4 regions of the Pseudoglutamicibacter cumminsii genome follow, and region 1 is predicted to be linked to each of the others. Evidence: riboswitches for the same ligand, from Rfam matches in the RefSeq annotation. Region 1 holds a riboswitch; each other region holds the start of a gene.
The links. A riboswitch is a leader RNA that binds a small molecule or an ion and turns the genes downstream of it on or off. The one in region 1 is predicted to bind S-adenosylmethionine.
Positions count from the first base shown of each region.

Region 2: another riboswitch for S-adenosylmethionine. It lies ahead of JOD50_RS05565 (hypothetical protein); the one in region 1 lies ahead of JOD50_RS04255 (flavin reductase family protein).
Region 3: another riboswitch for S-adenosylmethionine. It lies ahead of JOD50_RS06950 (O-acetylhomoserine aminocarboxypropyltransferase/cysteine synthase family protein); the one in region 1 lies ahead of JOD50_RS04255 (flavin reductase family protein).
Region 4: another riboswitch for S-adenosylmethionine. It lies ahead of acs (acetate--CoA ligase); the one in region 1 lies ahead of JOD50_RS04255 (flavin reductase family protein).

Region 1 is NZ_JAFBCO010000001.1:917,329-919,521, reverse strand. Features, by position in the region: gene JOD50_RS04270 (single-stranded DNA-binding protein) at 1-64, shown strand, start outside; gene rpsR (30S ribosomal protein S18) at 134-373, shown strand; gene rplI (50S ribosomal protein L9) at 397-858, shown strand; SAM riboswitch class IV at 1,020-1,133, shown strand; gene JOD50_RS04255 (flavin reductase family protein) at 1,173-1,697, shown strand; gene JOD50_RS04250 (PepSY domain-containing protein) at 1,802-2,193, shown strand, end outside.
Region 2 is NZ_JAFBCO010000001.1:1,211,554-1,213,746, forward strand. Features, by position in the region: gene JOD50_RS05550 (aminotransferase class III-fold pyridoxal phosphate-dependent enzyme) at 1-58, shown strand, start outside; gene JOD50_RS10520 (hypothetical protein) at 58-147, shown strand; partial or broken gene JOD50_RS10740 (aminotransferase class III-fold pyridoxal phosphate-dependent enzyme) at 294-560, shown strand; partial or broken gene JOD50_RS10745 (N-6 DNA methylase) at 582-818, shown strand; SAM riboswitch class IV at 879-995, shown strand; gene JOD50_RS05565 (hypothetical protein) at 1,011-1,415, shown strand; gene JOD50_RS05570 (excinuclease ABC subunit UvrA) at 1,517-2,193, opposite strand, start outside.
Region 3 is NZ_JAFBCO010000001.1:1,532,441-1,534,633, forward strand. Features, by position in the region: gene JOD50_RS06945 (VOC family protein) at 24-665, opposite strand; SAM riboswitch class IV at 867-982, shown strand; gene JOD50_RS06950 (O-acetylhomoserine aminocarboxypropyltransferase/cysteine synthase family protein) at 1,087-2,193, shown strand, end outside.
Region 4 is NZ_JAFBCO010000001.1:1,117,827-1,120,019, forward strand. Features, by position in the region: gene acs (acetate--CoA ligase) at 1-920, opposite strand, end outside; SAM riboswitch class I at 929-1,024, opposite strand; gene JOD50_RS05175 (TRIC cation channel family protein) at 1,162-2,142, opposite strand.

The sequences.
Region 1 (2,193 bases):
GGGTAACTCTGGCGGCTCAAGCGACTGGGGTGCAAACCCTGGCCAGTCCGCACCACCGTTCTAAATCGTTCCAATCCAACATCCATCCCGCAGCTAAAACTGCGGGCTCCAAAACAAACTAAGGAGCTCCACGATGGCTAAGCCTGAAATTCGCAAGCCTAAGCCTAAGGCCAACCCGCTCAAGGCCGCCGACATCGAGGTCATCGACTACAAAGATGTCGCCCTTCTTCGCAAGTTCATCTCTGACCGCGGCAAGATCCGCGCTCGTCGTGTAACTGGCGTGTCCGTGCAGGAGCAGCGCAAGATCGCTCAGGCGATCAAGAACGCGCGCGAAGTCGCTCTGCTTCCCTACTCCGGCGCTGGCCGCGGCTAAGCAAGAAGGAGGAGAGAAGAAACATGGCAAAGCTTATTCTCACGCATGAGGTAACCGGCCTGGGTGCTGCTGGCGACATCGTCGAAGTACGCGACGGCTACGCACGCAACTACCTGCTGCCACGCGGCTACGCGATCATCTGGACCAAGGGTGGCGAGAAGGACGTCGAGTCCATCAAGGCCGCTCGCGAGGCCCACCGCGTAGCGAACCTCGAAGAAGCACAGAAGATCGCTGAAGCACTCAAGGCTGCTGAGATCCGCATCGAGGTTAACGCTGGCGAGTCCGGCCGCCTCTTCGGTACCGTCAAGCAGGCCGACGTTGCAGCAGCAATCGAGGCTCAGGGCCTGGGCAAGGTCGACAAGCGCACCATCGAGATCGCACAGCAGGTCAAGACCACCGGCCACTACAAGGCCACCGTCCGCCTGCACGAAGACGTTCTCGCGAACACCACGCTGCACGTTGTTGCAACGCCAAAGGGCAAGTAAAACCGAGCATTAGCGCACTGCGCAGGCTCGAAGATTACGAACTCTGAAGCATAAACGAACGCCGTCACCCGCGAAGGGTGGCGGCGTTCGTCTCATTAAATGAATTAAACGACACATCCAGTTGCGGGCCCCTCGCAGAACTGCTTATCGTTTAAAACACGAATCATGAGTACGGATTTTTAGGCCCTGGCTAATCCGTCGGCAACCCTCTCGCGTAGGTGGGGTGCCCCAGGTGACGATTCGGCCGTCGGGAATGCCGACGGCAAGCTGCGCCGGCCATAGAGGACGGCCGTAACCGCGAAGGATGAATCGCCATGTCCCTGACCCATACTTTCGACCAGGCAACCCTGCGTACCGCATTCGACCGATTCCCAGTAGGGGTCGCAGCCCTGTGCTCGCGGGTAGGTGGACGCCACGAAGGCATGGTCACTTCGAGCTTCGCAGTCGGAATCTCATATGAGCCCGCGCTCGTCTCGTTCTCCGTCCGAAACGAATCCCGTACGTGGCAGCGCCTCAAGCACGGCTACCGCCTCGGCGTCTCCGTGCTTGCAGATGAGCATCGCGAGGTCTGCTATCAGCTCGCATCCCGCGACGAAACCAAGCGTTTCAACGGCCTCGACGTCACCTTGGCGGACTCCGGCGCGCTGTTCCTGGACCGCGCTGCACTGTGGCTGGAAACCTCGGTCTACGACACCGTGCCGGCAGGCGACCACACCATCGTGCTCCTGAAGGTTCACGCTGTATCCCAGGGCGAAGACCACGGCGAACCGATCGTGCTGCACGGCAAGACGTTCCACGACCTCGCGCAGGTGCGAGACCGCGAACTCGTGACGGCGTAACGGCCTGGAGCCCGGTGTCACATGCTTGAGCGGAACACCTAAATAGGCTTATAGCTTAGAAATAATCAGTGAAATCCCCTTTCACATATGCATAGGCTTAAGCCATGGAGAAGAAACATTTAGCCCTCACGTCCGTAGCTGCCCTCGCGCTGGCTTTGTCCGCATGTGGCACTCCAGCGGAGGACAACAACTCCTCCAACGAGAGCGAAACTCAGCAGACTCAGGAAGCCACGCAGAACACTGAGTCTGAAGACATGGCATCGCAAGACACCAGCGATGACATGGACGATTCTGACGACGCTGACGACAATAATGACAACAACGACGCCGCGGCCCCAACCAAGGGTGGCAGCAAGGACAACGCTCTCAAGGCGATCGACACCGCTGAAAAAGAAATCGGCGGCAAGGTCGTTGACCTCGACTGGGATGACGACAAGAGCGGCTGGGAAGTAGAAGTCTACGAGGGCGGCAAGATCCACGAAATTAAGATCGCTGC
Region 2 (2,193 bases), 290 kb from region 1:
CGCTTTGGCGAGTTCGCCGAGGCGATCACGAAGCTGTCAGGCCTCGACCGCGTGCTAATGATGAACACCGGCGCCGAAGCCAACGAAACCGCGATCAAAGCCGCCCGCAAGTGGGGCTGCAAGGTGAAAGGCGTGGCCGCCGACTAGGCCAGAATCATTGTGATGCGCGGCAACTTCCACGGCCGTACCACGACCATCATGTCGTTCAGCGATGACGAAAACGCGCGGGATGGATTCGGTCCGTTCACACCGGGACGCCGTTCCGTTTCCAGGTCGAGGGCATCCTGCCCGATATTGTCACCTGTGCAAAATCGCTGAGTGCCGGTCTTTACCCGGTGTCGGCGGTGCTCGGCAGCAACGAGGTGATGGGCGTATTCACGCCGGGAACGCACGGTTCGACCTTTGGCGGGAACCCGGTGGCAACCGCGCTCGGTAAAGCGGTGTGTGACGAACTCGCCACCGGCAGGTGGCAGGCGCACGCCGAAGAACTGCATCCGGTGCTCTTTGATGGACTGCGCGCGCTGCTCGGGCACGGTCTCACCGAGGTGCGAGGTGTGGCGCTGTGGGCGGGTGTTGATATTGACCCTGCGGTCGTTTCGGGCTCACTGCTTCTTAAGTCCGCGAAGGTCCTCGGACCGAATGGTGTGCGGCAGGGGTATTACGGTCAGGACATTAACCTGACTACCTAGAACCTGGCGCGTATCAACATGTTTTTGCATGACGTGAACTATGACAAGTTCAATATCGCGCACGGGGATACGCTGATTGATCCGCAGCATTGGGATGGTCAGCCGTGTGAAGCGATTGTTTCTAACCCTTCGATTCTTATTTAATTCTTGTTTAATTCTTGTCAGCAGTGTCAGCTACACTCAAATCACAATCAAGAAGTCTGACGTGAAGCCTCTCAGCTTGTCGACTAGCAACCGCTTATCGCTAGCGGTGCTCCTGGGAGAAGATTGGCCCTCGATCAAAAGAATCGAGTGGAAACAGCGACATTCAAGGAAATAATCATGACCAATCCGAGCTTCTCTTCGGATCACGATGATTCTGACCGCCCCGGCGGCCCCCTCCAACACAGCGCGGACATCGCCAAGTGCACTGACTATGCTTCTTTGGGGCATCAGATGCACTGGGTTCGTGCTCGAAGAGCGATGCTGAGCGATGATTGGGAACCTGCGCAGATCATCACTTCGATAGGGCACCAGCTTATTTTCGTGACGGGTAGTGGCATCCATCTAATGTGGAACCATGATCCGATCTTTCTGTCGAGTCGTGTCAACCTCGCAGCCCAAGCAGAGGATGTTGAGGTCATGTGGTCGGCTAGCTTCAGTATGCTCACTATCCGCGTTGGCGATAGTCGGAGCTGGTGCTGTGTCGGTCTCCAGGACGGCCCGATAACCCCCTGCACGTTCTGAATAGCGGTGGCTTCTCTTAGCTCGAACAAGCTGTGTCAGAGGTGGGCGGGGTGTCTGTGTTAGCGTTCTTCACCCTCGCCTCCATCGCCGCCGCATCAAGCTCAGCGCAGGCCGGCTCGTTCAGCCAGCGCCTGCGCCGTAACCGAGCGCGAATCCGGGCCCACACCCTGCTGAGCGACCGCGGCCGGCGTTCCTGTTGCGAGGATCTGGCCGCCCTCGTCGCCGGCTCCCGGGCCGACGTCGATGACGTGGTCAGCCTGCGCGACCACCCGGAGGTCGTGCTCAACCACGACCACCGTCGCGCCATCCTCGACCAACCGCCGCAACTGCGCAAGCAGCAGGTCAACGTCCGCGGGGTGCAGCCCCGTCGTCGGCTCATCCAGTAGGTACAGGCTGTGCTTACGGCTGGAGCCGCGTTGCATCTCGGAGGCGAGCTTGATCCGTTGCGCCTCGCCGCCCGAAAGCTCCGGGGAACCCTGCCCCAGCCGCAGATAGCCCAGACCGAGCGCGTGCAGGAATTCGACCGAGCGTAGAATCCGCGGCTCCTCCGCGAAAGCCTCAAGCGCCTCGTCCACGGTCAACGCCAAAACATCCGCGATGCTGCGGCCGTTCCACTGCACCTCAAGGATCTCCGGCCTATAACGCTTGCCGTGGCAGGCCGGGCAGGTCGTGTACGTGCCCGGCAGGAACACCAGCTCGACCTCGATGCTGCCCGCGCCATCGCACTCGGGGCAGCGGCCCTTCGTTGTGTTGTAGGAAAAGTCGGATACCGACATGC
Region 3 (2,193 bases), 620 kb from region 1:
CCGCTAGCGGCGCGCTACGGCGGCTAGATCGTGACGAGTCCCTGAGGAGTTTTCAGCGTGACCGACTGCAGGCCTGGCATCCCGGAAGGGGCCGTGTAGTTGAACACGACGTTGCCCTTGAAGTCTTCACCTGGGTGGCCGAGCCATTCGTCGATGCGGTCGCGGTTGCCGGAGATCGTGAGCTCCACGATTTCACCGTGTGGCTCTTCGGCCATGGACGGGTGCAGGTCCTCGAAGCCCTCATCCCAGCGCAGGAAATAAGGCAATTGTGGGTCTGCGATGAGCCCGTTGATACCGATCTGCCGCCACGTGAGTTCGCGGCCGTCCGGGAACTTACGGGAGCCAGGGACAGCACCGCGCTGGAGGCGTTCTTCGATTGGGGTCATGTCGTCGACGGAAACAACCCAGCCCATCCAGCCGCCGCCCATCTCGGAGCGCTCACGCACAGCTTTGCCGAATGGCTGCTGCAACGTGGCCGGGTGGTCGAGTACCTCGACGACTTCGAGGTACTGGTGGTTGCGGAGTGGGAAGAACACGTTGCGTGTTCCGAAGCGTGGGTGCACGCCTCCTTTGACGTATCGGAGTCCGAGCTGCTCGGCGATACGGTCAGCAGTAGTCGTCAGGCCCTCTGGCCCGCATGCGTAAGAAACGTGGTCGAGCTTCATGGTTTAAATCTGGCACTGTGTGAGCTACATCTCTACTTAGGTTTGCCTAAGTTGAGGTTTCCGATGTGCTTGTTTATGCGACTGGGAAGGGCCTGTAGGTCTTCGCGAAAGGTCATGAAATAAACGCCGATGCGCGGCGCGGTTCACATTGTGAACACGCTCTGGCCTCGTCGTTCATCAGTGCTGTACGCTAATGAGCAAGGTCATGAGTGCCAGTGCAAAACCCCGGTTTGCTGGCCGGCAACCCTCCGTCCGCGGCGGGGTGCCCCGGGTGAGGACCTGGCCACACGGGAATGCCGCTGTGGCAAGCGCGGGCTATGCCCGCCCGTAACCGGGCGGACGTAACTTTTCCTCTTCAAGCGTTGTCGTCGTCTGACATGCGCGGGCAAGCCCCTCACAGTGAGCAAGGGGTGCTCTTTTAATGTCCCAGCAGAAATTTGAAACTCGTCAGATTCACGCCGGCCAGACGCCAGACCCAGTCACGGGGTCGCAGGCTCTACCGATCCACTTGACCAACGCGTACGTGTTCCCGGACACCGAATCGGCGGCGAATCGTTTCGCGTTGAGCGAGCTCGGCCCGATCTACACGCGCCTCAACAACCCAACCACCGAGGTCATCGAAAACCGCATCGCAAACCTCGAAGGCGGTGTCGGCGCGCTGTTCGTCGCATCCGGCATGGCCGCAACAAGCTATGCGATCCTCAACGTCGCAGAAGCCGGCGACCACATCGTCGCCTCGCCATCCCTCTACGGCGGAACCCAGAACCTCTTCAAGCACACCTTGCCTAAGCTCGGCGTTGAGGTCACTTTCGTGGAGGATCCAGACGATCTCGACGCCTGGCGCCGCGCGATCAAGCCGAACACCAAAGCGTTCTTCGGCGAAACCATCGGCAATCCACGCCAAGACGTGTTCGACATCGAAAACATCGCCGCAATCGCACACGACGAAGCCGGTGTGCCACTCATCATCGACAACACGCTGGCAACCCCGTACTCGCTGCGGCCTATCGAATGGGGCGCCGACGTCGTCGTCCACTCCGCAACCAAGTACCTCGGCGGCCACGGAACCGTGATGGGCGGGGCCATCATCGACTCCGGCAACTTCGACTACACCAAGCATCCGGAACGCTTCCCGGGCTTCAACCAGCCGGACGAGTCCTACCACGGCATCGTCTACGGCCGCGACATGGGAGTCGGTTCGCCTCTGGGCGCGAACCTTTCCTACATCCTCAAGATCCGCGTGCAGCTGCTGCGTGACACGGGTGCGGCGATCTCCCCAATGAACTCGTTCCTGATCGCTCAGGGCCTCGAGACGCTCTCGTTGCGCGTTGAGCGGCATATCGAAAACGCGCAGAAGGTCGCTGAATGGCTCGAAGCCCGGGACGACGTCTCCGCGACCATCTACGCGGGCCTGAAGTCCTGCCCGTGGTACGAACGCGGCCGCCACTACGCACCGAACGGCGTGGGTGCGATCGTCTCGTTCGAAATCAAGGACGCAGAGGAAGACGAAGAAGCCGCCCGCGCTTTC
Region 4 (2,193 bases), 200 kb from region 1:
ACGTCGCCCGCGCGTTGCTCTGGGGCCGGGTGGGCGAAGATCTGGTTGTAGGTGGCTACTGCTCCGGTGAGGTAGCCGCCCGTCGTGTGCACAAGGCCTTTCGGTTTCCCTGTGGTTCCAGAGGTGTACATGATGAACATCGGGTTTTCCGCATCGAACGCTTCCGCTGTGTGCTCGCGCGGCTGGCGCGGAACGATCTGGTCCCACCAGATGTCGCGCCCTTCGGTCCACGGGATGTCGCGGTGGCCGGTGCGGTCGATCACGAGCACGTGCTCAAGCTGATTGTCGCCGGACGCGGCTTCGTCCGCGATGTCTTTGACGGGCACGGCTTTGCCGCGGCGGTACTGGCCGTCGCTCGTGACGAGCAGTTTGGCGCGGGTGTCTTCGATGCGGAAGCGCAGTGCTTCCGCGCTGAAGCCACCGAAAACGAGCGAATGCACAGCCCCGATGCGTGCGCAAGCAAGCGTGATGACGATGGTCTCGACGAGCACCGGAAGATAGACCACGACGCGGTCGCCGCGGCCGATGCCGAGTTCCGTGAGCGCGTGGGCGGCTTGCGAGACTTCCTCGGTGAGTTCGCGGTAGGTCACGGTGCGGCGGTCGCCGGGCTCGCCTTCGAAGTAGAGCGCGACCTTGTCCCCATTGCCTGCCGCTACGTGGCGGTCTGCGCAGTTGACGGCGGCGTTGAGGGTGCCTCCCGCGAACCAAGTTTGCTGGAGCCCTTCCTGAGTTTCAGGGTTGGGAGGGGTCAGCGTGTGCACGGTGTCCCAAGGGGTCTCCCAGGTGAGCTGGGCGGCCTGTTCCGCCCAGTACGCCTGATGTTCTTCGGCGCTGAGCTGCCTGGCGTCGAGCTGTGCTGTGTCCTGTGATGCGTCCTGTGCGGAGGCGGCTTGATGCGCGGGTGTTGACGTCAATGTCATGCTTTGTCACTCCATCGATCCTGGCGTGAGCACCATGCCCGTCGTAACCGGGGTGGTTGCTGCGGCGTCGTAGAGCCAGATCTCTCAGCCGCTCTGGATGGTTGTGGTGTCCATAGTGGGTGACGAAGGCGGCCTCACGCAAATCAGGTGGGCGTGTGTGTCATGTTGCTCAACATGGGCACGTTCGCAAGGTAGCGAAAGTGCCCGATGCGGTGGTTGCGTCGTTAACGGCTCTCGCGCTTCAGCGGTTGTTACGTGCTTGCTTGAGGCGCCATTTAGGCATCGCCGATGTGAGATGTCCGGTGGCTGCGCGGCTGGATGCGGAAGCTTGCCTTGCTTGTGCTCGCTTGGATTGTGTTTGTTGGACCCGCCGTTTATGGATGCGGTGCTGGTGCTCAATTCGCTGCTGACTCAGACGTTGGTTCTGAGTGACCGAGCCGCCGGCTTCCCCATGAGTGGCCACCGCATCGGAAGCTGAGTCTGTGGTGCCGTCCGTACGGGAGCCAGCCGCCGCATCGATCACCGGGATCGCGCCCGTGGACGGGTTCGCGCTGCGGGCCTCACGCCGCAAGATGGACGGGATGCGGCGGCGAGGCAAGCGGATTTCCGTGGGGCCCGGCAAGTATAGGTTGTACTTCTGGGCCAGAATCACCAGGATTCCGACGCTGAACATCGCAACGAACATGCCCCAGTCGGAGAGCTTGAGGTAGAAAAACAGCAGCATCTGTACCGAACCGAACAGCGAGGCCGTCGCGTACAGCGGGGAGCGCCTGAACACGGTCGGGACCTGACCGACCATGAAGTCGCGGATCATGCCGCCACCCACCGCCGTCATGACGCCCATCAAAAGCGACGGTAACCAATCCAAGCCGGCGGAGAGCGCTTTGAGGGTTCCGGTGGCCGACCACGCACCCAATGCGAGGCCGTCCAGCAGAGTGAGTGTGCGCGTCGTCCACTTGCCGTTGAGCGGCATGAGGAACGCGATGAACGCACCTAGGATCGCGGCCGGCAGATACCACGGGTTGGTGGTTGCGACGGGTGGGCCTTGGTCGATCATGAGGTCGCGGACAATGCCGCCGCCGAGCGCGGTGACGATCGCCATGACGACGAAACCGACGGGGTCAAAGTTCAGTCGCCGAGCAATCACCCCGCCCATGATCCCGTTGATGACAAGCGCGATGATATCGACGGTCAAGAAAACTTCTGGCCGTGCAAATTCCACGTCGCCATAGCCCTTTCGTCCGCAGAAATAACTGCCCTGAGCATATGCCCT